4 regions of the Arthrobacter alpinus genome follow, and region 2 is predicted to be linked to each of the others. Evidence: predicted binding sites of a transcription regulator. Region 2 holds the regulator's gene; each other region holds the start of a gene.

What was found. Region 2 encodes HrcA, which represses chaperone genes, less so after heat shock. Its sites were predicted from a motif close to TTNGCACTCGNNNNNNNCGAGTGCNAA; they were not measured.
Region 1: a site for HrcA is predicted at 5,162-5,188, ahead of AOC05_RS12450 (FmdB family zinc ribbon protein). Genes of this name have one in related genera too.
Region 3: a site for HrcA is predicted at 3,278-3,304, ahead of groES (co-chaperone GroES). Genes of this name have one in related genera too.
Region 4: a site for HrcA is predicted at 5,628-5,654, ahead of groL (chaperonin GroEL). Genes of this name have one in related genera too.

What each region holds. Positions count from the first base shown of each region.
Region 1 covers NZ_CP012677.1:2,753,984-2,761,148, forward strand. Annotated here, with positions in the region: gene AOC05_RS12410 (phosphoribosylanthranilate isomerase) at 1-7, shown strand, start outside; tRNA gene AOC05_RS12415 (tRNA-Ala) at 374-449, opposite strand; gene AOC05_RS12420 (hexameric tyrosine-coordinated heme protein) at 556-792, opposite strand; gene AOC05_RS12425 (SDR family oxidoreductase) at 969-1,772, opposite strand; gene AOC05_RS12430 (hypothetical protein) at 1,858-2,661, opposite strand; gene AOC05_RS12435 (GNAT family N-acetyltransferase) at 2,893-3,507, opposite strand; gene galU (UTP--glucose-1-phosphate uridylyltransferase GalU) at 3,513-4,415, opposite strand; gene AOC05_RS12445 (5-formyltetrahydrofolate cyclo-ligase) at 4,503-5,123, shown strand; gene AOC05_RS12450 (FmdB family zinc ribbon protein) at 5,228-5,569, shown strand; gene AOC05_RS12455 (RcpC/CpaB family pilus assembly protein) at 5,799-6,398, shown strand; gene AOC05_RS12460 (hypothetical protein) at 6,433-6,954, opposite strand; gene AOC05_RS12465 (DUF4011 domain-containing protein) at 6,969-7,165, opposite strand, start outside.
Region 2 covers NZ_CP012677.1:1,656,059-1,663,223, reverse strand. Annotated here, with positions in the region: gene AOC05_RS07370 (DUF4870 domain-containing protein) at 1-172, opposite strand, end outside; gene AOC05_RS07365 (DUF3097 family protein) at 228-1,082, opposite strand; gene hrcA (heat-inducible transcriptional repressor HrcA) at 1,293-2,306, shown strand; gene dnaJ (molecular chaperone DnaJ) at 2,360-3,493, shown strand; gene AOC05_RS07350 (16S rRNA (uracil(1498)-N(3))-methyltransferase) at 3,499-4,266, shown strand; gene AOC05_RS07345 (GerMN domain-containing protein) at 4,270-5,088, opposite strand; gene AOC05_RS07340 (PhoH family protein) at 5,586-6,743, shown strand; gene ybeY (rRNA maturation RNase YbeY) at 6,740-7,165, shown strand, end outside.
Region 3 covers NZ_CP012677.1:2,776,367-2,783,531, reverse strand. Annotated here, with positions in the region: gene AOC05_RS12545 (iron chelate uptake ABC transporter family permease subunit) at 1-685, shown strand, start outside; gene AOC05_RS12540 (ABC transporter ATP-binding protein) at 682-1,440, shown strand; gene AOC05_RS12535 (ABC transporter permease) at 1,483-2,295, opposite strand; gene AOC05_RS12530 (ABC transporter ATP-binding protein) at 2,292-3,182, opposite strand; gene groES (co-chaperone GroES) at 3,474-3,770, shown strand; gene groL (chaperonin GroEL) at 3,889-5,496, shown strand; gene AOC05_RS12515 (heavy metal translocating P-type ATPase) at 5,906-7,165, opposite strand, start outside.
Region 4 covers NZ_CP012677.1:344,849-352,013, forward strand. Annotated here, with positions in the region: gene AOC05_RS01400 (lipid II:glycine glycyltransferase FemX) at 1-1,042, shown strand, start outside; gene AOC05_RS01405 (threonine/serine ThrE exporter family protein) at 1,114-2,628, shown strand; gene AOC05_RS01410 (siderophore-interacting protein) at 2,664-3,518, opposite strand; gene AOC05_RS01415 (uracil-DNA glycosylase) at 3,601-4,365, opposite strand; gene AOC05_RS01420 (DUF3263 domain-containing protein) at 4,623-4,841, shown strand; gene AOC05_RS01425 (LytR C-terminal domain-containing protein) at 4,885-5,496, shown strand; gene groL (chaperonin GroEL) at 5,818-7,165, shown strand, end outside.

The DNA of each region.
Region 1 (7,165 bases), 1.1 Mb from region 2:
CCCGTAGAAAAACCACCGGCACGGAATGAGGAGTGTCAACGTCCCACATCAGTAGTACACCTCAGAAGAGCATTCCACCCCGAAACCTTATTGACTACCTTTGCAGGGCCTGGCGGCAGTAGATCCAATTGCGCAGCAAGCTGCTGCGCAATTGGATCTACTGCCGCCAGGCCACAATTCGATGACCAAACGAGCTGAAAATCCCATCCTGTTTTTAGCTCAAGGCGTGTCGTTTCCGTGTCATGGCTGTCTCCTTCAAACGATCAAGAAAGAACCGGATGGCTCACAACCAGCTTGACGGAGAGGGGTTGGCCCTATTTTGGCCAAACAAAAGCCCCCCAACCCAACGTTTCCGCAGGTCAGAGGGCCTTCTTGGTGGAGCTAAGGAGATTCGAACTCCTGACCTCCTCGATGCGAACGAGGCGCGCTACCAACTGCGCCATAGCCCCGTGACGGCTGTTACACCGTCTGCTTTTCAAGGTTAAACCCACAGCCAGCAGAATCCAAATTGGCCAGCCCCATAGAGCCAGCGACCCCAAGGCGTCCGCGCCCCAGCTAGGAGTTCTTACGCCAGTACTTGTTGGCTGCGGCAATCGTGGCAAATTCAAGCGCCACCACCTGTGCCGCCGCGGTCAAGGAGTCGGGACTGTTGGCGTACTTGGGAGGCAGTGCCTTGCGCACCTCGGCCTCGGGCTGGATGGCGCCGATGCTCTTGCGGGCCATCGTCATTGCCAGTTGTCGCCCTTCTTCGGGCGTCGCGGTTATCAAGGTTCCGCCAGGGATCATTTCCATAGTCTTCCTCCAAATGAGCAGTCTCGGCCTAAAATGTCAGCCTACTGTATTGGTTCGGATAAAACCGTGAAAAATGGACTGCGACCTGACCACACGCCGCTAGCGGTGGAACGCTGCAACCCTGACGACTTCCCCCTGGGATCCCGTAGCCAACCCTTCCGTGGCCACCTCGGCAATTAGCCCGGCAACGACTGCCTCGCCTGCAACCAGTCATTGAACTCAACGGCCCCAACGGCCGCATCCGGCGCCAGGTTCTTCCCCGCCCGCAGGAACGTGCCAAACGCCCCCGGCAACGGCACAGATGTCACCATGCCGCGGCGGTGCGTCGCGGCTTTCCACTGCTCGGCGAGCTCGTTCATGGTCCAGACCGACGGCCCACCAGCTCTTCGAGAATGATGGGCCGCCGCGTCCGGGAGGAGTCCAGCAACGGCCTCGTCTAGCAAAATCCGGGCCACATCCGCCGTCGCAATCGGCTGGAAAGAGACCCCGGTAAACGCCGGGATCAAGCCCACCTTGGATCCGGCGGAAAACAGCCGGGCCACCAGATCGTGGAATTGCGTTGCGTAGATAACGGAGGCGGGAATGCCCACCGCCTCGTAGCTGCGGGCCCGCGCCGCCTGAACCTGGTAGTAGCCCATGGAGCACTCGGCGGCATTGAGGATGGTTAGCAGCACGCATCGCGTAATCCCGGCGCGGGTGGCGGCAGCCAGCACAGCAACAGTTGTCGCGGGCAAGGCCTTGAGGGAGGAACCAGTCCGGGCATCGAGTGTCTCAATGAGGGCATCGACGCCGGTCAACGCAGTCACCACATCCATTCCGGTCCGAAAATCCGCTGCCGTGTACTCCACTCCGGCAAGCCGCCGCTCATCAGAGGGAATACGCCGGCTGATTGAGCGCACCACGAACCCTCTACCCACGGCCTCGGCCACTACAGCCCGGCCCGCGGTGCCTGTTCCTCCAGCCACAGCAACAACTACCATTTTTCGAGACTACTCCGTGGCAGCGAAGAAGAGAATGACCGGGCCCCAGGGCCCGGTCATTGCAAAAACCATTCAGGGAAGACGATTACGCCCTGCGGCGCTGCAGCACGTCGTCGAGGTTGTTCAGGGCGTGGTTTGACTTGGCGGCCTTCACTGCCAGAACATGCTCCGACGATGAGACGTTCTTGCCGCCGGCCACAACAGCTGGAGCCGAGGTGGGGGCACCAATGCCGGCCTGGTCAGCCTTGATGGATGTTCCCGCCGACTTCGGCACTTCCGGAACAATCAATGCGGTGTCGCGGGAGGCCGCACGCGCTGCCGTCACGTACCCGGGGACTGGAACCTCCACCGGTTCCCAAGTTTCAGTCACCAGCTCGCCCTCGGCAAGTGTCTGTGTATGCGCCAACTTTGCGTCGGCGGTTCCCTTGGCCGCCACACGCAGCGCCGCGTTGCGCAGCTCCTCAGCTGTCAGGGGCTTTTGCGGGGAAGCAACAACGTCGGCTGACCCGCCGGCGGCACCGTCAAACAGCGCCGTCTCACGCTGTTCCCCAGCGAAACCGTCGGCGTTCGCAAAGTCCGAGTCCGACGTCGTACGCGCGGCATGGAAGGAAGCGGCCCGGCGGAGGTTTTTCTCACGCACAGCCAACGAACGCAGCCCCGCCAACACGGCGAAAAATACTATCAATCCTGTCCAGGCTAACGGCACCGACCCCACCTTGAACACGTTCAAGACCCCGGAGATGCCCGCGGTCAAGAGTGCCAGAAGGCCCACGACAGCCAGTGACGTCCGGCCCCAGCGGATATTCAGCGGGGCAGGGACGGTCGGGGGCATAACGGAGGACGGTTCCGGCTCCACATGAGTGTGGGCGTCGGAATTGATGCTTTCCATTGACGTCTCCTGCAACTGCTGAGTCTGGCGTGCCGGCTGCGGCGTGGCAGTGGTTAAAACTACCCAATAATGGTGGCGCCTCAGTGAGTGCCTCCACATTTCAACCTTAAACGTCAAACATGTCCGGAGCGGCATTACTGGCGGTGTGTCGCGAGGAGAGTGAAGATTTCGGCCAGGTTGCACGCCAAACCGGGCGCACCGGGGCTCCCCTAGACAAACCAGACGTATTGGCTAGCTCCGGGACAACCACCGGTGCAAGATCCCCTCCGGCACCTCTTCAGCAGTCAACGCGAAACTGCGGTGATCTGCCCACTCGCCGTTGATGTGCAGAAACCGGGGACGCATCCCCTCATCGCGGAATCCCAACTTTTCAACCACGCGAAGGCTGGGTCCGTTTTCCGGGCGGATGTTGATCTCCATCCGGTGCAGCCCCAACTGGTGGAAGCAGTGGTCAGTCGCCATGGCCACAGCAGTTGGCGCAATGCCCCGCCCCGCACGGTCCTTATCCACCCAGTAGCCCAGAGTAGCCATCATGGCTGACCCCCACACGATCGAGGAGACCGTCAGCTGCCCCACCATCACCGGCTTGGACTTCCCCGGAACTCGCTCCGTGATGACAAAGGGCAGAGCACTGGACGCGCGTGCCTGCTCATTCAGCGCCCGCACCATGGCGCCGAAAGTTGGCAGCTCACCCTGGTTGGCCGGGTTGCTTGCCTCCCACGGTTGCAGCCAGGCAGCATTGCGGGACCGCACCGCCGTCCACTCCGCTTTGTCACGATACTTCAGCGGGCGCAGGATCAAATCCCCGGATTCCAGGGTAACTGGCCAGATGGCCTGGCCCCACATGGAGGCTACTTCTGCATCCCGGCTGTGAACTCGCCCAGCCACTCGCGCAGATCGGTGCCCAACTCATCGTTGTCGCAGGCCAAGGTGACAACCGCTTTGAGATAGCTGAGCTTGTCACCGGTGTCATAACGGCGGCCTTTGAACACCACACCGTACACGCCACCGCCCTCGCCCTCGCGGGTCGCAAGAGTCTGCAGAGCATCGGTGAGTTGAATTTCCTCGCCTCGTCCCGGAGGGGTGTTTTCCAACACATCAAACACCGCCGGGTGCAGCACATAGCGGCCGATCACGGCCAGATTGGAGGGGGCCTCTTCCACGGCCGGCTTCTCTACCAGGTGGTTGACGCGAACATAGTCCTCGCCGTCAATGACCGTCATGTCGGCACACCCATAGGCTGAAATCTTGTCTCGAGGCACCTCGATCAACGCCACAACGGAGCCACCGGTACGGGCCTGGACGTCGATCATGGTGGTCAGTAGTTCGTCGCGTTCGTCAATTAAGTCATCACCGAGGAGCACCGCAAACGGCTCGTTGCCGACATGGATCTTGGCACGCAACACCGCATGCCCAAGACCCTTGGGATCGCCCTGGCGGACGTAGTGGATATCACCCAATTCGGTGGCATGCTGAACGGCAGCCAACCGTTCGGTGTCGCCCTTGGCCTCCAGCAGCTGCTCCGTGACGGGAACGCGGTCGAAGTGGTCTTCAAGGGCGCGCTTGTTCCGCCCGGTGATCATAAGGACGTCGGTCAGCCCCGCACTGACGGCCTCCTGCACCACATACTGGATGGCGGGCTTGTCCACCACGGGCAGCATTTCCTTGGGCATGGCCTTGGTTGCCGGCAGGAATCGGGTCCCCAACCCTGCCGCGGGGATTACAGCCTTGCGTACTCGCGAAACATCAGTCATGCTCCTAGACTAACTGAGCACGAAGCACTTTCGTCAGACACTGCTTCGGCGATGCGCAGATCACCCCTTGGATGGCAGGACTTGACTGTGGAACCCCTTTCCAAAATTCAGTGGCGTGCGCACCTTCGCGCCCAGCGCCTGTCAATGGACGACGGCGCCCGTCACCGTGCTGCTGAGGGCCTAGCCAGCGCTGGGCTTGAGTGGGTCTCGCTCGTGAGGTCCGGTCCGGCCCCGCTGACCATCTGCGCCTATGTTTCCGTCGGTCCTGAACCGTCAACCGCCTTGTTGCTGACTACGCTGTCGCAAGCCGGCGACCACGTTTTCGTCCCCGTGTGCCGGCCCGGCCACCAATTGTCCTGGGTGTCGTGGCATCCTGGCGTCCCGATGCAACGAAGCACACTGGCCCCCGTCATGGAACCGGTAGGTCGCCGCCACGCGTTCGCGGCTCTTGGGCCGGTTGCTGCGCTATTGCTGCCCGCCCTCGCCGTGGACACCTCGGGGGTGCGTCTCGGCCAGGGTGGCGGCTACTACGACCGGTTTTTAGCCTCCTTGCAAACCACTAAAAACGCTGGACTGCCCGGGGTCCCGGCGGCCGCCGTCGTCTACGACCACGAGGTTCTCGCCCCACACCAGCTCCCCCACGATGCCCTTGACCAGCCCGTCGACTACCTGCTGACACCGGACAACGTCAGGCCGGCCGCGAAATAAACCTGGCCCCGCCGTCGTTGTGCAGGGCAGTGATAGAATGAGCACTCGGGACCTTGGACTGCTAAGCAGTACGGTCCCGACGCATGTATCCAGGAGGAAACCCAGTGCCCACATACGCTTACGCCTGCAAAGATTGCGGCCACGCATTCGACATCCAGCAGTCGTTCAGTGACGATTCCCTGACCATCTGCCCGGAGTGCCGCGGCGCATTGCGCAAGAAGTTCAACTCCGTAGGCGTCGTCTTCAAGGGTTCCGGGTTCTACCGCACCGATTCACGCGCCGGAAGTAGCTCGGTCCCGGCCACGGGGACGGGCGAGTCCTCCAACAACGCCACCTCCAGCGAGAAGAGTGCGGCACCGGCAAGCGCTGGTGCTCCTGCCAGCAGCGCTCCGAACAAGGCTCCCGGCAAGACTCCGGAGAAGACACCCGCAAACGTCGGAAGCTAAATACATCCGCCCTCCACAGGGCATGCGCGCCACTGGGCTGTCCACATTCGGGGCTTTGCACCGTCACAAGGACGGCCCGCCGTTCTAGCGTTGGCCTATGAGGTTCTCTGGAAGTTCAGCAAACGCTCCGCCCACCACCCGCCCCATATGGCGGGGCTCGTCGTGGTCCCCGCGGCCCCTCACACCGTTTGAGAAACTTTCCCGCTGGGTAATCCGGAGGCGCCGCCTCATGGCTGCGATCCTGCTGTGTGCGGCATTTGCAATCGCCGTGCAGCAGCTGACCCCGGCCAGTCCCCTCACAAGCAAAGTCCTCGTGGCTACCCATGACCTTCCGGCTGGCCATACTTTGGCAGTGGCTGACCTGGTTGCGGCAGGTGTTAGCCCGGAAATGGTTCCCGACGGGAGCCTGGCCAACGTTGAGGCACCCCAAGCGTGGGCGGGACGGCAGGTCTCTGGTCCTGTTCGACGCGGAGAAGTCATGACGGATGCGGCGCTCGTCGGAGAGGAACTGCTGATCGGCGCTCCACCCGGTAGCCAGGCAGTGCCTTTGCGACTCACAGACCCCGCCACAGTTCAGCTGCTGCGCCAGGGCCAGCTGGTCAACGTCGTATTGAGCACCAGCACCGGACTGGACGAGCCAGCCAGCAACGAGGTGCTGGCCCGCTCAGTCCCAGTCCTCTGGACCCCGGCCCTTGCCACCTCCGGCAACGGCCTAAAGCCTGGCCCTGAGGCTGACGGACTGGTGGTGGTCGCGGCAACACCGGATCAAGCTGTACACCTAGCCGGTGCGTCAGCCAGAGGGAAGATCTTTCTGGTGATAGTTAAGTGACGCCCGTACGCCAAGGAGGGCAATGCCAGATCCACTATTTATTCCGGGATTCCTTGACTGCCGCAAAGTAAGCATTTGGCCCCGGAAGATAACACAGGAGCATGGCCAGTGCGCCAAACACCGTCTGCGCCAAGGTCGGGTACCCGGTGGGGTATTGCAGCCCCACGAGTTGGACAAGGGTCAGCAGAGCTAGGGCAGCGCCCAGCGTCCGCGCCCACGAACGCCCCTGCCCCACAAAATGGGCGATCACCAGATACGCACCGACAGTGACGATGCACGCCACAACCACTGTCACCACACTCGTGGAAACCATCATTTCCAGTTTGCTGGCCGGTTTACCGCTGGCGGCCAGTTGGGCCAACAAGCTCTCTCTGCGTGCATCGGAGGTTGCATAAACGGTGGCTATCACTGACGCCAGGGTCTGCATGAGCGCGGTGGCCCACAACAACACCACGGCGATACTGACCAGGCGTGGATGCGGCGGGCTTTCCGGTCCGTTTCGGAAGGAACTTCGCACCGAATTGCTGCTGCCAGGGAGATTCGGCTGCTTGGTCACGACGCCCTGCTCCCCTAGCCCCAATGTGGCGGCTTGTTCTCTTGCAACCATTCGTCATGGTCCTGGTTGCTGCCCTCATCCCCCCACGTGTGCGCCGCATCGTTCGGGGCCACCTTGGGCAGAACGTCCCCAGTGTCCGGCTTTGTTGCGGGCGTTTCCATAGGGTCGTCGTCGGAACTGGTCTTCGCTGGTTCGTTGCTTGTGGTCTTGC
Region 2 (7,165 bases):
GGGATTCCTGGGCGGTGAAGGGGCCGCGGTCTTTGAAGACTTTGTAGATCACAGCTGACGGGACGCAGCCAAGAATGCCGCCGCAGTGGGCTAGAAATGCCCATTGCTTGTCTTCCGCAGGGGTAAGCGGGGGCTTTGCCGGATTGGTGTTTGGAATCCCGGGAATGCTCACGGTGACTTGCCTCTCAAAAACGTTTTGCATTGCGCAGGCGTCGTGCCTGCAACACTTACAAGGATACTGGCGCCGTGAGGAAGTCGATGACTTCCTCCACCCGCCCCAGCAAGGACGGTTCCAGGTCGGCGTAGGAATTCACCCGGGACAGCAGGCGTTGCCAGCCGATTCCAACGTCCTCGGCGCCTTGGTGTGGCCAGCCAAAAGCCGCCAAGATGCCCAGTTTCCAATCAATGTTGCGTGGGATGACAGGCCAAGCGGGTATGCCCAGCGTTGTTGGCTTGATCGCCTGCCACACATCCACATAGGGGTGGCCCACCACCAGGACGTTGTTTCTGGCCGCCGGGGATTTCATGAGATCCGCCACAATTCTGGACTCCTTGGAGTTTGGCACCAAGTGGTCAACCAAGACGCCCAGACGGCGGTTGGGGCCCGGCGCAAAATCTTTCACGGCCGCCGTGAGGTCGTCAATGCCCCGCAAGGGTTCGACGACGATGCCCTCCACCCTCAGGTCATCTCCCCAAACCTTCTCCACAAGTTCAGCGTCGTGCTTCCCTTCCACCCAGATGCGGCTGGCCTTGGCCACCTGGGCTTTGAGGCCATGAACCTTCAGTGATCCCGACGCGGTACGGGTCATTGCCGGTGCAGCAGCGGCCGTGGCGGGGGCCACCATTTCCACGGGTTCTCCGTCAATTAGGAAACCAAATCCGAGGGGAAAGGCGCGGATCTTTTCTCGACGGTCGGCGAGCTCCATAATATGCATGCCACCGGATTTTTCAAGCCTGACCACGGCGCCGACCCAGCCTGACTGGACATCCTCCACCACCAGTCCGCGGGTCGCAGGGACCTGGGGCAGGAGGCGTTCTTTGGGTGCGGTTAGGTCTTGTGGACCCCAATTGTTTAACTGCACTTTAGCTTTTAGCCCTTACTTGCTGGAGGTACACGGGTACGCCTGTGGCTGAATATTCAATGCTAACAAGCAAAATGGCGGCAGAGACTTTGCGCCGTGCCGGAATGTGCCAGCCAGTAAGTATTAGACTTGGCACTTGAATGGGTAGAGTGCTAACGCATCGGCAAAAGTGCCACCCAAATATCAAAGGGCCGCGAGGAGGTGCCAGCCATGAGCGAACCACGGAAACTTGAAGTTCTGCGCGCCATTGTTGAGGACTACGTCCATTCGCGTGAACCAGTCGGCTCCAAGGCCCTCGTTGAACGTCACCACCTCGGTGTCTCTAGTGCCACCATCCGCAACGACATGGCCGCCTTGGAAGAAGAAGGGCTGATCACGGCCCCGCACACTAGTTCCGGACGGATTCCCACGGACAAGGGCTACCGGCTCTTCGTGGACCAAATTTCCTCCGTCAAGCCACTCTCGGCTGCTGAGCGGCGTGCCATTGCAGTCCTGCTTGACGGTTCCACTGATCTTGATGACGTGCTTGAGCGCACTGTGCGTACTTTGGCCCAGCTGACCAACCAGGTCGCTTTGGTGCAGTACCCCAGGTCGGCGAAAACAACTGTCCGGCACCTGGAATTTGTCTCTCTCGGGCCACGCCAGGTGTTGCTAGTATTGATTCTGGCCTCGGGCAAGGTTGAGCAGTGTGTCATTGACGTTGGCACCGCCAGCGACGACGTAACTTTGAGCCGATTGCGCCAGGTCTTCCTCACTGCGGTGGCAGGCATTCCGGTGGGCAATTTACCAGCGGCCCTGGCACAGATTCCGGGCACGTTTCCGGTCAAAGACCAAGACATCGCCCGCAAGTTGGCCCACGGCCTGGGCCAGCTTGCCCTGGCGGCGCGTGAAGATAGAATTGTGCTCGCTGGCACGGCGAACTTGGCTCGCTCCAACGTTGATTTTCCCTTGAGCATAGGCCCGGTGCTGGATGCCTTGGAGGAACAAGTGGTGCTCCTGCGCCTGTTGGAGCAGATGGCGCAGGATTCGATGGGTATGGCCGTAAGCATCGGTCGTGAGAACCCGCACGACTCCCTGGCCGAGGCGTCAGTGGTGGCCACCAATTATGGTGTCGGTGAAAGCGGCAAACTTGGAGTGGTGGGCCCCACCCGCATGGACTATCCGAACACGATGTCAAGTGTCAGGGCAGTTGCCCGATACCTGTCGAGAATTTTGGCCGGTTAAACGGCTTTGACGAAGAACAACCTTGTACACGTTCCACTGGAGAGAGCAAGACTTTGAGCAACCACTATGACGCCCTCGGTGTCTCCCGCGACGCCACGGCCGAAGAGATCAAGAAGGCCTACCGCAAGCTGGCCCGTAAGCTGCACCCGGACGTCAACGACGCCGCTGATTCCCAGGATCGTTTCAAGGCGGTGACGCACGCCTACGAGGTGCTCTCGGATCCCAGCAAGCGCCGCGTCTATGACACCACTGGCAACGAAAACGGCAACAGCAACGGTGGCGGCGGCAATTACGACGGCCAGGGGTTCGCGTTCCAGGACATCTTTGAAACGTTCTTCGGCGGAGCCGGCGGCGGGCAGGGCAACGGCCCTGCCTCGCGCACGCGCCGAGGACAGGATGCCCTGATCACCGTCAGGATCGAGCTGAACGAGGCGGTGTTCGGCGTGAACAAGAAGCTGGAAATCGACACGGCTGTCACCTGCCCCACCTGTGAAGGCACCTGCTGCCGCCCCGGCACCTCGCCGGTCACCTGCGACGTCTGTCATGGGCATGGGCAAATCCAGCGCCCCATGCGCTCGATTCTGGGCAACGTCATGACCCTTGCCACCTGCAACTCCTGCCAGGGTTTTGGCACCCGGATTGAAGACCCCTGCAACGAGTGCATGGGCGAGGGTAGGGTTCGCAGCCGCCGCACCCTCACCATCAAGGTTCCGGCCGGTGTGGGAACGGGCACGCGCATCCAACTGGCCGGCCAGGGTGAGGCCGGCCCGGCAGGCGGTCCCGCAGGTGACCTGTACGTGGAGATGAAGGTCAACAACGACCCGGCCTTCCTGCGTGAGGGCGACGATCTGCACGCCACCTTGAGCGTGCCCATGACGGCGGCTGCTTTGGGCACCGAACTGACCCTTGAGACCTTCGACGGCGAGCAGCCCATCACTATCAAGCCCGGCACCCAGGCCGGGGAAATCATCACCTTGCGCAACCTCGGTGTCACGCATCTGCGCGGCTACGGTCGCGGGGACCTGAAGGTGCACATCCACGTGGAGACACCTACCAAGCCAGATGCAGCCCAAGAGGAACTACTCAAGCAGCTGGCAGCATTGCGCGGGGAAACGTTCACCGCGGGCAAGCTTGTCAGCAGTGGTGGCATGTTCGCCAAGTTACGCGACAAACTCGGCAACCTCTAAGCCCCATGAGCAATCCCGTCTTCTACGCCGAAGTAAAAGAGCTCGCGGACCTGTCCGCGGGGGCCTCGTTCAGCCTTGGCGGTGCCGAAGGACGCCATGCTGTCACCGTCAAAAGGCTGCTGCCCGGGGAACCTGTTGACCTGTGCGACGGCGCCGGCTTGCGGTTGGCCTGTACCGTCACCGGCTCCGAGGCCGGCGTTCTTACTGTCCGTGTCGAGCACGTCATGGCACCGGAGAATGAACGGTTTGAGCTTGTCCTGGTCCAGGCCCTCGCCAAGGGCGACAGGGATGAGTTGGCTGTCGAGACGGCCACCGAATTGGGTGTTGACGGGGTGGTTCCCTGGCAGGGCGAACGTTCTATTGTGCGGTGGAAGATGGACAAGGCGCTCAAGGGCCCGGTGAAGTGGCGCAATGTGGTTTCCATGGCTGCCAAACAGGCGCGCCGTGCACACGTTCCGTGGGTGGGCGAGTTAGTGGGCACCCAAGGCGTGGTCGAGTTGATCGGTTCGGCTCAGCTGGCCTTGATCCTGCACGAGGACGCCGTTGACACCCTGCCCGATGTGGTGCGCGGCTGGCGGGCGCAGGCACCTGATCGTGACCGCAGCAGGATCGTGATGATCGTGGGTCCTGAGGGCGGCATGAGCGCAGGCGAAGTTCAGGCTTTCCTCGCGGCTGGCGCACGCACAGCGCTGTTGGGAAAGCATGTCCTGAGGTCCTCAACGGCCGGTCCCGCCGCCGTCGTACTCCTCAGCCAGGAAATAGGCCGCTGGTAGCAGCTAGGGGCCGGTGACGGTCACTAGCTTCGTGTCGGGGTCAATCTGCTTTCCAGGTGAGCTGGGATCGCGAATGTAGACGGAGAGCAGATAGGTTCCTGGAATCGGGTTGGCCTCGAATCCGTAGCTTCCCAGGACGCCGGGCCCCGCCGGGACACTAACACCGCCGGAAAGATATACGCCCTCAGCCTGCCCGGCAGTGACGGGGGACAGCGACCACTGGAGTGCTCCGGTGGGGGAGGCCCCCTGCCCCGTGACTTTCAGGGGAGTACCGTTGGCCGCTGCGCCTTCGGCAGGATCGATGATCCACACGGGGGCCACAAAGCCCGAATCCCGGGTCAGCGGCTTGCTCAGCCGGACGTGGTCAAATGCGTTGTATCCGGTGTGCCCGTCTACTAGCACTGACACCTGGACGGCTGAGGAGGAATCGATGAGCCCGGCCATGGCGGCTGCCGCGGTGGCCGTGTAGACCAACTGCGCCACGGCCCGGTCGGCGATGCCCTGGTCAACTTTCTGGCCAAAAGCATCCGCCGAGACATCAACGGTGATGGCGTTCTTGGCAGAGATCGACGCACCCAGGCGGGACGGAGGATTCCACACGGAGAAGTAGTCGGGATCCGCGGGCTTTCTCGTCATCATGGCCCGCAGGGAGGCAACTATGGGGTCATCAAGCGTGACAGCGGGCATGAACTCACGGTAAAGATAGACGGCCTCATTGCTGTGACCAAGCCAGTACACCGGGATCGTAGCGCTGGTGGCGGCTGTCTCCAAGGGGGCACTGGTGACCAGGTTGCTTGCCGACACGTTCCCTGGGGCAGGCATGACGGCGTCGTGGCCACCTGATCCGCCCGAGCAGGCACCCAAAGATACGGTGGTAACAATGGCAGTTGCTACAACGCCCAGCCAGCGTCCACGCCGTCGAACCCTGGGAAAAAGGGAAGGGCCACTGCCTTGCAACAGGCGAGCGGGCACGTCGGCACTCTCTCGCGGGGTTCGGGGCAGTGCTGACATAGGAATAACAAGCTCAATTCGCCTTGAGAGTTCTGATGGCCGAGACACGGCCGCGAGGGCGTTCCAAGCCTCCCCACATGCTTTGAACCTCCAATAGCTTGGCATATTGACCAGCCCAATTGGCTGGTATCTTACAAATCTGCATGAACTGAAACCGTATTGAAACACTAAAGAGACCTTCAAGCATTTGCGTCCTGCTTCGCCGACGATTACGTGGACTAAGATTGAAAGCAGGAGCAAGGGCTCCGGGAACCGGTGAGAACCGGTACTACGTAAGGAGAGATCACAGGCCTGGGACGGCCGCACTTATGCCAGAGACAATAGATAGCCGCCACGATGACTTTTCCGAGGGCGGCAATGGACAGCCATTCCCACATTCCGTGGACGGAACACGCACTGAGGTGGTGCACTTTTCCTCCACCGATCAAATGGTGGCCACGCTAGGAACCCAGGATGAGGGCCTGCGCACTGTTGAGGGGTTGTACCCGCATGTGGCGTTCCTTGCCCGGGGCAATGTCCTGTCCATTACCGGACCCAGTGCCACCGTTCCGCGTATCATGCATCTGATGGAGGAGGCCAGAGCGATGGTCGCCCGGCACGTCACCATGGATGGCGCGCTGTGGGAACAACTGGTTACCATGCTAAAGGCCCGTCCCGAGGCCTCAGTGGTTGATATTCTCACCCAGGACATCCTCTCCTCACGGGGCCGCACCATCCGTCCCAAGACGTTGAATCAAAAGAACTATGTCGACGCCATTGACGCCAACACAGTGGTATTCGGCATCGGCCCGGCCGGTACCGGTAAGACTTACCTAGCCATGGCCAAGGCGGTCCAGGCGTTGCAACGTAAAGATGTCAGCCGCATCATCCTCACCCGCCCCGCAGTGGAGGCAGGGGAGCGGCTGGGCTTCTTGCCCGGAACTCTCAACGATAAGATTGACCCCTATCTGCGGCCCCTCTATGACGCCTTACACGACATGATGGATCCCGAGACAATCCCCCGGCTCATGGCTGCCGGCACCATTGAAGTGGCCCCTCTTGCCTATATGCGGGGGCGCACCCTCAACGACGCCTTCATCATTTTGGACGAGGCGCAGAACACCACAGCTGAACAAATGAAAATGTTTCTGACAAGACTGGGCTTCGGGTCCAAGATTGTTGTCACCGGCGACATCACCCAGGTGGACTTGCCCACTGGGATCAAATCGGGCCTGCGGGTGGTGGAGGAAATTCTGCAATCAGTGGATGAGATCCACTTCTCCATCCTTGATGCCACCGACGTGGTCCGTCACCGGTTGGTGGGCGCGATCGTCAGTGCCTACAACGACTGGGATGAGGCGCACCACACTCTCGTACGCCCCCACACCACCACCAACGACGAGGACGCCGGCAACGCTAGCGCTGGCATCCACCCTTCCATCCCCTCCACAAACCACCAGACACACAAGGACCACACCACCCGATGAGCATCGAAATCAATAATGAATCCGGCGTTGAAGTACGTGAGGAGGAGATCGTCAAGCTTATTCGGCACATCCTGACACAAATGCATGTACACCCCGAAACTGAAGTTTCAATCATCATGGCCGACGTAGAAAACATGGAAAAACTCCACCTCGAGTGGATGGACGAGCCCGGACCTACCGATGTGCTTTCTTTCCCGATGGATGAGTTGCGCCCGGGGACCCCGGAGGCGCCCACCCCCGCCGGTCTCCTCGGAGACATCGTCCTGTGCCCGGTCGTGGCGCAGGAACAAGCAGTTGCCGCAGGCCACTCCATGGAAGAGGAGCTTTTACTGCTGACGACCCACGGGATTCTTCACCTCCTCGGCTATGATCACGCCGAGCCCGAGGATAAGGAAGAGATGTTCGGGCTGCAGCGTGAGCTG
Region 3 (7,165 bases), 1.1 Mb from region 2:
GCTCGGAGGGCAGGTGGTGCTTTCAATGGTGGCGCCATTGAAATTTGGCCTCGAGGTGCTGCTGATGGTGGCTTTCTCGCTGCTGTTGTACCGGTGGCTGTTCACCGGCAACGGCAAGAGCCTGCACCTGATGTTGTTGGTCGGCATCGTCTTTGGCACCTTGTTCCGCGGGGTCTCGGCCCTCATGCAACGGCTCATGGACCCCAGCGAATACCTGCTCCTGCAGGACCTGTTCTTCGCCTCCTTCAACCAGGTGGACGGGACGTTGCTGCTGGTGGCGATTGCCGCCGTCGTGCTGGTCTCGATCCCGGCGTGGCGGATGCGCCGCGAATACGACGTGTTGGCGTTAGGCCGGGAAACATCGATCAACTTGGGCGTGGATCACCGCAGGGCCGCCACGGTGACACTTGTCATCTGCTCGGTGCTGGTGGCCGTCTCCACGGCGCTCGTGGGTCCCATCACGTTCTTCGGGCTGTTGGTGGCGTCCCTGGCGTATCAGCTGGTGCCGAAGTTCACGCACGCCGTTGTGCTGCCGGTTGCCATCTTGCTGGGCGTCATCTCGCTCGTGGGCGGGCAACTGGTGCTTGAACGCATCTTTGACTTCAACAGTGCCCTGAGCATTGTCATCGAATTTATTGGCGGCTTGGTCTTCATCGGGCTGCTATTGAAAGGGTCGTTAAAGTGATTGAAATCTCCGGGGTCAGCAAATCCTACGACGGCCGGCCGGTGGTCCGGGACGTCACCGCAACGATCCCGGCCGGCGGCATCACCTCGATCATCGGCCCCAATGGAGCCGGGAAGTCCACCCTGCTGTCCATGATCAGCCGGTTGCTGCCCATGGACGCCGGCAGGGTGCAGGTGGGCGGGCTGGACGTGCACGCCACCGCCAGTAGGGAACTGTCCAAGACCATGGCGATCCTGCGCCAGGAAAACCAGCTCAGCGTGCGGCTTTCGGTGCGGGACCTGGTCGGATTTGGCCGGTTCCCGCACAACGGCGGACGCCCCACCGCTACCGATAAGGAACATATTGACACCTCCCTGGACTATCTTGAGCTGGGGCCGCTGGCCGACCGCTTTGTCGATGAATTATCCGGCGGGCAGCGCCAACGCGCTTTCATTGCCATGGTGCTGGCCCAGGACACCGAGTACCTGCTGCTGGATGAGCCGCTGAACAACCTGGACATGAAGCATTCGGTGCACATGATGCGCACCCTGCGGAAAATGGCGGACGAGCTGGGCAAGACCATTGTGCTGGTCATCCACGACATCAACTTTGCCTCCTGCTACTCGGATACCATCCTGGCTATGAAGGATGGCGAACTGATCTCCCAAGGCGCCCCGGCCGAGCTTATGCACAGCTCCGTGCTGGCGCAGGTGTACGGCATTGACATCCGCGTCGAGGAAATCGACGGCAACCGGATCGGCGTCTACTTCGCCTGACTTCCGGCACCTGAACCCTCGCTGCAACGACGTCGTCGCCGCTTAACTGTCCCTGCGGATCCAGCGGAACGTCATCTTGCACAGCGCGAGTCCAATCACCAGCCACAGCCCCAGGACGAGCGCCACCAGACCCAGGTCCCACGACCCGCCAGGTTCCATGGACTCGAACCGCTCCGGCAGGAACACGCTGCGCATGCCTTGGGCCATCCACTTCAGTGGGAAGATGCTGGCAACGTTTTGCAGCCACGACGGAAGCTGGGCGAAGTTCAGGTAGACGCCGGAGATGAACTGCAGCAGCAGCACGATCGGGATCACGACGGCGGTGGCGCTTTTGCCTGTGCGGGGCAGCGCCGAGAGGGCAATGCCCAGGACGCAGCTGGTGATGACGCCGAACAAGAAGACCCAGGCAAACGTCAGCCATTTGCCGGGTTCGGTGGGCAGCGAAACGTCAAAGGCGAACTTGGCCACGAGCAACAGCAAGATCACCTGAAACACCGAGCTGACCAGGACCATGCCGATCTTGCCCATGAAATAGGAAAACACCGGCAGGGGAGTGCCACCCAGGCGTTTGAGCGTGCCGTCGCCCTTTTCTCCGGCGATGTCCACGCCCAGGTTTTGCACCCCACTGAGCAGCATGCCTGCGGCCACCATGCCGGGTACGTAAAACGCGGCAAAGGTGATGCCACCGGTACCGTCGGGGGCCGCCCCGATGGTGCCGCTGGTGCTGAAGGCCACGGCGAAGATCGAGAGCATCAGGATAGGGAACAGGAACGTGAAAAATACGGAGTCGCCCTGACGAAAGTACAGTCTGAGCTCGTAGCCGATGCGTGAGGTGCCCAACTGCAACGTTCTCATGCCGTGTCCTCTGCCGTTGCCTGCGCCGATCCGGGCCGGGAATGCCGCCCAACAAGTTCCAGGTAGATGTCCTCCAAGCTGGGCCGGGTGATCTCAAGGGAGTCCACCTCACGGCCGGCCTCCGCATAAAGCCGTGCGGCCAGTGCCGACGGCTCGGCCGTGCGCACTTCCTTGACGAAGCCCTCCTGCTGCCAGCGAACGAGAGGCACCTTTGCGCCGTGGCCGCCAATGTCGTCAATGGCACCAATGTCCACCAGCTTGCCTCCGACGATCACCCCTGCCCTGTCGGCCAGCGTCGCCGCCTCGTCCAGGTAGTGGGTTGTCAGCAAGATGGTGGTGCCCTCATCCTTGAGCTGGTTGATCAGCCCCCAAAACTGGCGGCGGGCCTCTGGGTCAAAGCCGGTGGTGGGTTCATCCAGGAACAGCAATCGGGGGCGGCCGATAATCCCCAGAGCAACGTCCACCCGGCGCCGCTGCCCGCCCGAGAGTTTGCTGATCCGGGTTTTGGCCTTGCTCGAGAGGCCAACTGCCTCAATCACCTCGCCCACCTTGCGCGGGTGGGGGTAGTAATTGGCAAAGTGGGTCAGCTGCTCCAGGACTGTGACATTGCCGCTTTCGCCGGTTGACTGCAGCACGATGCCCAGCTGGGACTTCCAGTCCAGCCCGCCGCGTTGTGGATCCACGCCCAGGACCTGGACATCCCCGCCCGTCCTGTCCCGGTAGCCTTCCAAGATCTCAATGGTGGTGCTTTTGCCGGCGCCGTTGGGACCCAGCAGGGCAAACGTTTCACCTTCATGAATGTCGAAACTGATACCGTCCACGGCATTGCCATCCCCGTAGGATTTTTCCAGATCCCGGACCTGCACCAACGCGTTTGAACTTGTCATGGCATCATCGTTGCACCCCGACAAGGCTCCGAACAATGCTCGGGTGCGCCGTAAGCGAAACCAAGCCCGCCGCCGTCGCACTTTTGGCAAAAAACTTAGCACTCGCCTTGACCGAGTGCTAATGGATTCAATAGAGTCTGAGTTAGCACTCTCGCCATGAGGGTGCTAACTTGCTGAACTTTTGGCCATGGGATCCTCACCGGCACCGCGACGACGGTTGGGATCCACTAAGCATGGCCGCAAAGTTTGCCTGTCATCCATAGAATTTACTCATGTGAAGGAGAGGTCCGAGTGTCGGTCTCTATTAAGCCTCTTGAGGATCGTATTGTTGTTCGCCAGCTCGAAGCAGAGCTGACCACCGCATCCGGGTTGGTTATCCCGGATACTGCCAAGGAAAAGCCCCAGGAGGGCGAAGTTGTGGCAGTAGGCCCCGGCCGCGTTGACGATAACGGCAACCGCGTCCCGATCGATGTTGCCGTGGGCGACGTCGTCATCTACTCCAAGTACGGTGGCACCGAAGTGAAGACCGGTGGCGAAGAGCTGCTGGTCCTCTCGGCCCGCGACGTGCTGGCCATCGTCGTAAAGTAACCACTTTTGTAAAGCCCCGCGCCCGGCAATTCGCTGATCGTCGGTGATCGAGCCTGTCGAGATCGCGTCGAGATCATGGATAAGGGTGCGGGGTCTTTGCGTGAAAGGATAAAAACGCATGGCAAAGCAGCTTGTATTTAATGACAGCGCACGGAAGGCCCTCGAGGCCGGTATCGACAAGCTCGCCGACACCGTTAAGGTGACGCTCGGCCCGCGCGGTCGTAACGTAGTGCTGGATAAGAAGTGGGGCGCCCCCACGATCACCAACGACGGCGTCACGATCGCCCGCGAGGTGGAACTGGAAGACCCGTACGAGAACCTTGGTGCACAGCTGGCCAAGGAAGTTGCCACGAAGACCAACGATGTTGCCGGCGACGGCACCACCACGGCCACCGTTTTGGCACAAGCACTGGTCAAGGAAGGCCTGCGCAACGTTGCTGCAGGTGCGGCTCCCGGCGAGCTCAAGCGCGGCATCCAGGTTTCCGTTGAAGCCATTGCCAAGCGCCTGCTGGAGAACGCCCGCCCGGTCGAGGGTGGACAGGTGGCAGAGGTTGCCGCCATCTCCGCGCAGAGCCAGGAAATCGGCGACCTGCTCGCCGAGGCATTCGAGAAGGTCGGCAAAGATGGTGTGATCACCATCGAGGAATCCTCCACGACGACCACCGAACTGGTCCTCACCGAGGGCATGCAGTTCGACAAGGGCTACCTGTCCCCGTACTTCGTCACCGACGCAGAACGCCAGGAAGCTGTCATGGAGGATGCACTCATCCTCATCCACCAGGGCAAGATCTCCTCACTGCAGGACTTCCTGCCGCTGCTGGAGAAGGCCCTGGCGGCAGCGAAGCCGCTGTTCATCATCGCCGAGGACGTCGACGGCGAGGCCCTGTCCACGCTGATCGTCAACCGCCTGCGCGGCACCTTGAACGTTGTGGCCGTCAAGGCTCCTGGCTTCGGCGACCGCCGCAAGGCCATGCTGCAGGATATTGCGATCCTGACCGGTGCCCAGGTTGTCTCCCCGGAGATCGGCCTGTCCCTGGACCAGGTTGGCCTTGAAGTACTGGGTACGGCTCGCCGCATCACAGTCACCAAGGACACCACCACCATCGTTGACGGTGCCGGTACCTCGGAAGACGTAGCCGACCGTGTGGCCCAGCTGCATGCTGAGCTCAAGCGCACCGACTCCGATTGGGACAAGGAAAAGCTGCAGGAACGTCTGGCCAAGCTGGCAGGCGGCATCGGCGTGATCAAGGTTGGCGCAGCCACCGAGGTCGAGCTGAAGGAAAAGAAGCACCGCATTGAGGACGCCGTGTCCGCAACGCGTGCGGCCCTGGAAGAAGGCATTGTGGCCGGTGGCGGTTCCGCGCTGGTCCAGGCTGCGAAGGCTCTCGACGAGGATGCAACGGTCGCCGCCCTAACCGGCGACGCCGCAACTGCGATCGAACTGGTCCGCAAGGCCGTTGCTCAGCCCCTGCGCTGGATCGCCCAGAACGCCGGCCACGACGGCTACGTTGTGGTGCACAAGGTTGGCGAACTTGAAGACGGCTTCGGCTTCAACGCCGCCACCGGCATCTACGGCAACCTGATCTCCGACGGCGTCATCGACCCCGTCAAGGTCACCCGTTCGGCCCTGCGCAACGCAGCCTCCATCGCGGCCCTGGTGTTGACCACCGAGGTGCTCGTGACGGACAAGCCTGCAGAGGACGACGACGCAGCACACCAGCACTAATCCCCACTCGCCGGTCCGATAAATCGCTAACGCGATTTATCGGGAACCTGGCGAGTGTGGGCCCAGCAACCCGAATGGCTCGTTGGCCCAGTTTTGGAAATGACACCGATCCCGCTTTCGGACACCGATATCCCGGTGTCAGAAAGCGGGATCGGTGTCATTTTTGCGTTGTGCCGGTGCCGGTTCGCCCGGTCAGCGCTCCGGAGGGGGACCCTGCCGACGGAAACGCGCCCCCACTTGCCCATATGCGCAGTGCGTAGGGTGGCGGTTGCGCATACGCGACGGATCGAAAACTTATGCGTAGGGTTCCCGGCGTGGCGTTGCGCCTGTGAACAACGTGCGTAGACCACACAGGCGAGCACGGCGCACAATAAAAGTCCCAGGCCCACTCAGCCCGGCCGGCCCCGGGTCAGCCGCGCTTCCGGCGCCCCGGCAGCAATGCCCGCAGCGCGTTCAGGATCGTGGCCAAATCCACCAGTTCCTGGGCCAGCGCACCGGCCACCGCGGGAATGTATCCCAGGGCCGCCAACACCATCAACCCCACGCTCAGGGCAATACCGATCCAGATGCTCTCGATGGCGATCTTCATGGTGCGCTGGCCGATCTCCACCGATTGCGCAACCTTGGCCAGGTCGTCGAGGAGGATCACCACATCCGCGGACTCACTCGCCGCGGTGGAGCCCTTCGCGCCCATGGCGATGCCGACGTCGGCCACGGCAAGGACCGGTGCATCATTGATCCCGTCGCCCACCATCAGCACCGGTCGGTGGGGGAGGCCGTTGATGATCCGCACCTTGTCCTCGGGCAACAGGGCCGCCCGGACCTCGTCAATCTCTGCCTCGCGGGCCACATGATCGGCCGTGGATTGCGCGTCACCGGTGACCATGATGGCATGGCGGACACCCAGGGAGTGCAGTTTCTTGATGGTGGCCGCCGAATTTGCCCGGATCGGGTCCCTCATGATGAGCGTTCCGGCAAAGCTGCCGTCGATCGCCACATAGACGGCCAACTGCCCGGCCGTCAGCTCCGCGCCCGTCATGCCCTTTACGTGTTGGGCCACAAAAGCAGGCTTACCGACAACAACCACGCGCCCGCCACAGGTGGCTGTTACGCCGTTGGTGGCATGCTCGACGGCGTTGTCGCAGGCATGGATGTCAAGCCCCCGGCCGCGGGCTGACTCGATGACGGCCGCTGCCAGAACATGGGAGGAGTACTGCTCGGCCGAGGCGGCCAAGGCCAAGACCTGGCTGGCCGTGAAACCTCCGGCCGGGCGAACTTCCTCCAGCGTTGGGTGGCCGCCGGTCAGGGTCCCGGTCTTGTCAAAGGCAGCCGTTTTGACCCCGGCCAGCATCTCCAGCGTGCCACCGTTCTTGATGATGATGCCAGCCTTTGCAGCCCGGCTCATGCCGCCCAGGAAGGCCACAGGTGCCGCGATCAGCAGCGGGCACGGCGTGGCCACCACCAGCACCTCGGCGAAGCGGGCCGGGTCGCCGCTGAGGAACCATGCGAGGCCGGCCAGCGCCAGCGCCACCACGGTGAACGGTACGGCGTACTTGTCCGCCAGCCTGACCATAGGGGCCTTGCTCTCGGCAGCCTCCTGGACCAGAGCAATGATGCGGCTGTACTGCGAATCCGATTCTTTCGCCGTGACCTGGATCCGTAGGGCTGC
Region 4 (7,165 bases), 1.3 Mb from region 2:
CGCCGAGATTGACCAATGGGACACCTTGGTTACGGCGAACCCCAACGGGGGCAATCTGCTGCAGTCAGCCGCCTTCGCGGCAGTCAAAAAAAACTACGGATGGAATACTCAATTCATCGCCTTCCAGGGCCCCGGCTACACCAGCTACAACCTGGTGCTGGAAAAGGACTTCCCGCTGCTGGGCAAGTTATGGTATCTCATCAAGGGCCCAGATGTGCCCACCGTGGAGGACATTCCGGCGATGATGCAGGCGCTGCGCGTCTTCAACCGCAAGGCCAAACTGAACGTGTTCGCCGTGAAAATCGAACCGGATGTTGTTGACTCAGAGGAAGCCAGGGCGGTGCTTGTCAGCGCTGGCTTGGTGAAGTCCGCGGACCTGCAGCCCAACGACCACACTGCCTTGCTGGACATCTCCCCGGAACCCAACCAGTTGCTGCGCAATCTGCATTCTCGTGGTCGCAACGCCGTCCGACGTGCCCTCCGCGAAGAGGTTGAGGTGGTTCGTATGGAACCCACCGAATCCACCATGCGCAGCATGTATGAGCTCATGGTGGGCACCATCACCGCCAAATCCACCAGCAAGGCCCGCGACTTTGCGTACTATCGCCAGTTCTGGAGCGAATTTTGTTCGCGCGATCAGGGCCGTTTTTACTTTGTCTACGAAGACGGCGTCCCCTCGGTGGGGGCGTTTGTTATCAACTACGGAATCAAAGCCACGTATAAGGACGGCGGGTCGCTCCAGCAGCGCAAGCAGTACGGCGATTCCCACCTGGTGCAGTGGGTGGCCATCAACGACATGTTGGAGCTCGGGGCCCGGGAGTATGACTTCTGCGGGACGCCGCCGTCGGCCAGGCTCAAGGACCCCACCCACCCCCACCACGGCCTGGGCCTGTTCAAGACAAGCTTCACCAAGACTGTCACCGATTTTGTGGGCTGTTACGACCTGGTGCTCAGCCCGCTGCGGTATAAATTGTTCACAAGCTTCGCCGAACGAGTGTTCCGACAGTTGTATACGCGGCGCACCGGGCAGCAGTTCTACTAAACCTTTTGTGATGTTCGACGTCGGCACCGGCCGCCGTCGGGCACCGCGGGTCCTGGCTTCAAGGAGAGCGGATGAGCGACAGCTCCAAAGACCGGGAACACCAAAACCGGCACCACCAAGACAAAGCGCCCAAATCTAGGACGGCACCGCCCGCCGGGATGATCCCGCTGGTCCCTCAACCGCGGCCCAACAACGCTGCACGCAATGTGCTGCGCCGCCTGGTCCAGAGCGAAACGCCTCCCACGGCGCCGATGAACATTGTCCAGCGCCTGGCTGGCAGCCCGTACGCCAATCCCATGATCCAGGTGGGCAAGGTCGAAGAATCTTCCCGAAAGAGCATTGACTTCGCCTTGCTCCTGGCGGAGACCATGTTCCGCTACGGGGCAGGCGCCATGGAAGTGGAAACCTCCATCATCGCCGTCACAGCCGCTTTTGGCCTGCGCGGAATCGAAGTGGACATCACCAACCAGTCGGTGATCATCAACTACGCCCGGCGTGATGGGATCCCCATCACAGTGCTGCGGGTGGTGCGTTCCTGGACCAACAATTATGCCGGGCTGGTGCAGGTGCACGAGTTGGTGAGCGAGATTGTCAGCGGAGGGGTTGCTGTGCCGGAGGCCCACCAGCGCCTCTATGTCATCATCAAGCGGCCCAAACCGTTTCCGCGGTGGATGGTGTCAGTGGCCGAGGCTGTATTTGTGGCCGCCGTGGTGGGTGTCATTGGCGGCTCCGTCTTTGGCATGCTCGTGGCGTTGCTGGCCATCCTGCTCGTCAGCCAGGTGGCGCGGGTCCTAGGAAAATGGCTTGTTCCCGACTTCTTCATCACGGCCGTCAGCTCCTTCATTGTCACCGCTGTGGCAGTCTTGTGCTTCATGTTCCATGTCCCGTTGAGCCCGTCGCTGGTGGTTGCGGGAGGGATCTTGTTGATGCTGCCGTCGGGGCGGCTGGTCTCGGCCGTCCAGGATGCCATCAACGGTTTCCCCGTCACAGCTGCGGGCCGATTCCTCTCAGCGTTCCTGACCTTTGGTGCCATTGTGGGTGGCATCGCCGTCGCCCTCGTCACCAGCGCGCTTTTTGGCGCCGAACGTCTCAATGTTGCCGAACCGATCGCAGGCTCGCAGCCACTAATTTTGGTGCTTCCGCTTGTTGCCGTGGCCACGGTGGCCATTTGCATTGCCGAGCAAACTGCCGCCCGGCTGCTGCTGCCCACCATGGCTGTTGCATTGGTGGGATACCTTTCCTACTACGTCAGCTTGGAGGTGGGCCTGGGTGACCGGTTCGCGCCGGCGCTAGCGGCCGTCATCGTCGGCGTCCTGGCCCGCGTTGTTGCCCTACATTTTCGCTCACCACAATTGGTGGTGGCGGTCCCGTCCATCATCTTCTTGCTGGTGGGACTGTCCATCTTCCGGGCCATGTTCGTGCTAACCCTCACCCCCGAGGATTCCGGCGTCGGGGCCCTGGGACTCTTCAACGCTCTGGTGGTCATCTTGGCTGTGGCGGCCGGCGTGGTCCTAGGCGACAACATCGCCCGCCCCTTCGCACGCAGAAACGGTGTCAAGGACAAGCGCAGGAACCGACGGCGGTAACCTGTCACTTGGGCCTGGAGGCGGGGCGTCGGTGGCTACAGGATCTTGCCGATGGGCTGCTTCTTCTCCGCCTGGAAGTAGTCCTCGGTGCGGCCGTAGGCCCAGTAGCCCGAGATTGAGACCTGGGAGCGGTCCAGGCCACGCTGTTTGAAGAGGACATCGCGGAGCTTCTTGACGTATTCGCGTTCCCCGTGGACAAACGCATCCACGGGGCCCTCCATCCACGGACCGGCCGTAACGGCGTCTATCAGCGCGGTGCTTTCGGCTGGGGTGGCGCCATCCCTGAAGAGCCAGGTCACGGCCAGGCCCTCTGGCGCGTGAATCGGCTGGAGGTCCGCGGCGGTGTCGACCTCAAGAAAGGCGTGCCCCAGGGCGTCGGCCGGCAAGGACTCAATGGCGGCCGCGATTGCCGGCAGGGCTGCCTCGTCACCGGCGAACAGGTACCAGGCGGCGTCGGGGTCGGGCCGGTAGGCACCGCCGGGGCCCGAAAAGATGATGCGATCCCCGGGTGCGCAGCTGGCGGCCCATGGCCCGGCCAGGCCGGTTTCCCCATGCAAAACAAAGTCGATGGCCACTTCCTGTGCCGCCATGTCAACCCAGCGCAGCGTGTAGGTGCGGGTGGCCGGCCACTGCTCGCGGGGCATGGACTCGCGCAGGGCAAAGACATCCACTGGTTCGCTGTAGTTGACCCCGGGCTGCAGGAAATGGATTTTCACATACATGTCGGTGGCGTCCTTGGCGAGAAAATCTGTCAGCGCCGGCCCACCGGCCACGATGCGCACCATGTGCGGGCTGAGCACTTCCTTGCGCAACACCGCCAGGGCGAATTGGGCGCGGGGCTTGACCGCGGGGGCTGTAAACGGTTTGGTGCTGGCTTCAGCGGGGTTCACTTGTTCACTCCTGAACGGGCGGCGGGATGAAACACAAAGGCGGCGAAGTTAGGTATACCTAACACTACCAGCTTGCCGGGGACTAGGCCCGGAGCGCCCAATCGATGGGGGAGGCCCCCTGCTCTGCCAGGGAGGCGTTGACGCGACTGAAGGGCCGTGAGCCAAAGAACCCGCGTGAGGCCGACAACGGGCTCGGGTGGGCCGATTCGATGATGGAGGTCCGGCCTAACGTGGGTGCCAGCTTTTGTGCGTCTTTCCCCCACAGGACGCTGACCAGTGGCTTGTCTCGGGCCGCCAAAGCCTCGATGACCGCGCCGGTGACCTCTTCCCAGCCGCGACGGCGGTGTGAGCCTGCCGCGCCCGGCGCCACCGTCAGCACCCTGTTCAGTAGCAGGACACCCTGCTCCGCCCAGGCGCTGAGGTCGCCATGGGGGGCCGGTGCGATGCCCAGGTCGCTCTGGAGTTCCTTGTAAATATTCTTCAGGCTGCGCGGCAGCGGACGGGTCGTCCTGTCTACGGAAAACGCAAGACCCACCGAATGGCCTGGGGTGGGGTAGGGGTCCTGGCCCACTATGAGGACCTTGACCGCGGCCAGCGGGGTTGACAGCGCACGCAACACCTTGGTGGGTGGAGGCAGGAAGGAAGATCCGGCGTCGTATTCACGCTGGAGCATGCGACCCAAGGACTGCAAGCTGGCCTCCATCGGCAGCAGTGTTTGTGCCCAGTCCTGGGCCAGCAAGGACAGCGGGTCGCGGGCCAGCGCCGTCAGGGCCTGCAATTGGGCCCCGTCCCAGGCGGGGGACGAATGGGGGGAAGGAAAATCAAAGAGGCTGGGGGTGGAGTCCATGGTCCCATTCTCACGGTTGTGGGGCCAAGTTGTTCCCTCCACAGGCCGGGCCAGGTGTTGTGTTTTCCACAGCTGGGCGAATGACATGGTTGTGGTTCGCCCCTATCATGGAAGGGAAGAGTGGCTCCGCGACGGCGCCGCTGAAAAAAGTCAGACGCTGAATTGGAGAATTTGTGGCGGAAACATCCGGGCAGGTGCCGCATGCGCCGGACCCTGGGGGAGAAACTGGTGCTGGTTTAAGCGAACGGGACACTGCGATGCTGGACCTTGAACGGCAGTGGTGGAAGTACGCCGGCGCCAAGGAACAAGCCATCCGGGAGCTGTTTGACCTGTCGGCCACGCACTACTACCAAATCCTGAACGCTTTGATCGACACGGACGCCGCACTGATGCATGACCCCATGCTGGTCAAGCGGTTGCGTAGACTACGTATGACGCGCCAGAAGGCACGAACCGCACGCCGGCTCGGCAATTGACGCCCACTCACACTGCCTCACCTCTGAAGGACAGCACTGCACTATGAGCAATTACCCGCGCGATGAATTCGACCGTGTCCCGGAAAATTCGGCACGCCACGGCGTTCACCGAGCCTCGCTGGAAACTCCCACGCGCTCTCTGTTGCCGCTGATGATCTTCGGTGTGGCGGCGTTGTGCATCGGCGTGTTGGCGTTCTTCGTCGTGCCCAAAATCGCTGGCAACGACACGGCCGCCCCGCCGCCCCCAGTGGGTCAAAGCGCTGCGGCGACGACGGCGCAAACCTCTTCCGATGTGCTGCCGAGCCCCACCTCTTCTGCGACGCCGACAACGACGCAGGCGCCAACCCCCGAACCCACTGCTGCACCCACCCCCGACTCCGTGGTTGACAAGAGCACGCCGGTGGCCGTGTACAACGGGACAGGCACACCCGGGCTGGCTGCAAAGTACGCCGCGCTGGTGACCGCAGGCGGCTGGACGGTGTCACAATCTGCCAACTGGGGCGGGCTGCCCCAGGCGACGTCAGTGATTTTCTACAGCGGCGTGACACAAAAGGCCAATGCCCAGGCACTGGGAACACTGCTGAACATCACAAACTTGGTGGATACCGCCGAGCTGAAGATTCCGCTAACAGTGGTGCTGGGGCCTGGAGCGTAGCTTTCAGAACCCGCGCCGTGTGCATTTGCTGTGCACCTGGATCGGGTCCGCAAATGTCAAGAGGGAGTTCGCCCGCAGCACATTGACGGCCCCGCGCTTGCACTCTCGGGTGTCGAGTGCTAATTATTGACTTAGCACTCTGAGGTGGTGACTGCTAGTTTCTAAGCAGCGCATCGCCGTCGGAGGTCATAACTTTCCTCATGTGGTGAGGATTTTGGTGCAGGCGTGAAAGAGATCGCCGGTTCCTGATCCGTCCGTCGCGGGCACCGCACGCAGGGAAGCTGAGTCCCAAATGACCGTCCCGAAAGGACTGAAGCCTACATGGCCAAGATCATTGCATTTGATGAAGAGGCACGCCGCGGCCTTGAGCGTGGGTTGAACATCCTCGCCGACGCCGTCAAGGTCACCTTGGGCCCGCGCGGCCGCAACGTTGTTCTTGAAAAGAAGTGGGGAGCCCCCACGATCACCAACGATGGTGTGTCCATCGCCAAGGAGATCGAGCTCGACGATCCCTACGAGAAGATCGGCGCCGAGCTCGTCAAGGAAGTCGCCAAGAAGACTGACGACATCGCAGGCGACGGCACCACCACAGCCACCGTTTTGGCACAGGCACTGGTCAAGGAAGGCCTGCGCAACGTCGCGGCCGGAGCCGATCCGCTGTCCTTGAAGCGGGGCATCGAGAAGGCTGTTGCAGCCGTCATCGAGGAGCTGCTGGCTTCCGCCAAGGAAATCGAAACCAAGGAAGAGATTGCCGCCACGGCGTCCATCTCCGCCGGTGACACCGAGATCGGTGCACTCATCGCCGAGGCCCTGGACAAGGTTGGCAAGGAAGGTGTTATCACCGTCGAGGAGTCCAACACCTTCGGCCTGGAGCTTGAGCTCACCGAGGGCATGCGCTTCGACAAGGGTTACATCTCCGCGTACTTCGTCACCGACACCGAGCGCCAGGAAACGGTTCTTGAAGACCCGTACATCCTGATCGTGAACTCCAAGATCTCCAACGTCAAGGATCTCGTCGCCGTCCTGGAAAAGGTCATGGCTTCGAACAAGCCGTTGCTGATCATCGCCGAGGACATCGAAGGTGAGGCTCTTGCCACGCTGATCGTGAACAAGATCCGCGGCCTGTTCAAGTCTGTCGCCGTCAAGGCTCCGGGCTTCGGCGACCGCCGCAAGGCCCAGCTCGCGGACATCGCCATCCTCACCGGTGGTCAGGTCATCGCCGAAGAAGTTGGCCTCAAGCTGGAAAACACCACCCTTGACCTGTTGGGCAAGGCCCGCAAGGTTGTTGTCACCAAGGACGAGACGACCATTGTTGAAGGTGCTGGCGACGCCGAAGCCATCGCAGGCCGTGTGGCCCAGATCCGTGCCGAGATCGAAAACTCCGATTCCGACTACGACCGCGAGAAGCTGCAGGAGCGCCTGGCCAAGCTGGCCGGCGGCGTTGCAGTCATCAAGGCCGGAGCCGCAACCGAGGTTGAGCTCAAGGAGCGCAAGCACCGCATCGAAGATGCTGTGCGCAACGCCAAGGCTGCAGTGGAAGAAGGCATCGTCCCCGGCGGCGGCGTTGCCCTGATTCAGGCTGGCGTGAAGGCATTCGCTAACCTGAACCTGAGCGGCGACGAGGCCACTGGCGCCAACATCGTCAAGGTTGCCATCGATGCGCCGTTGA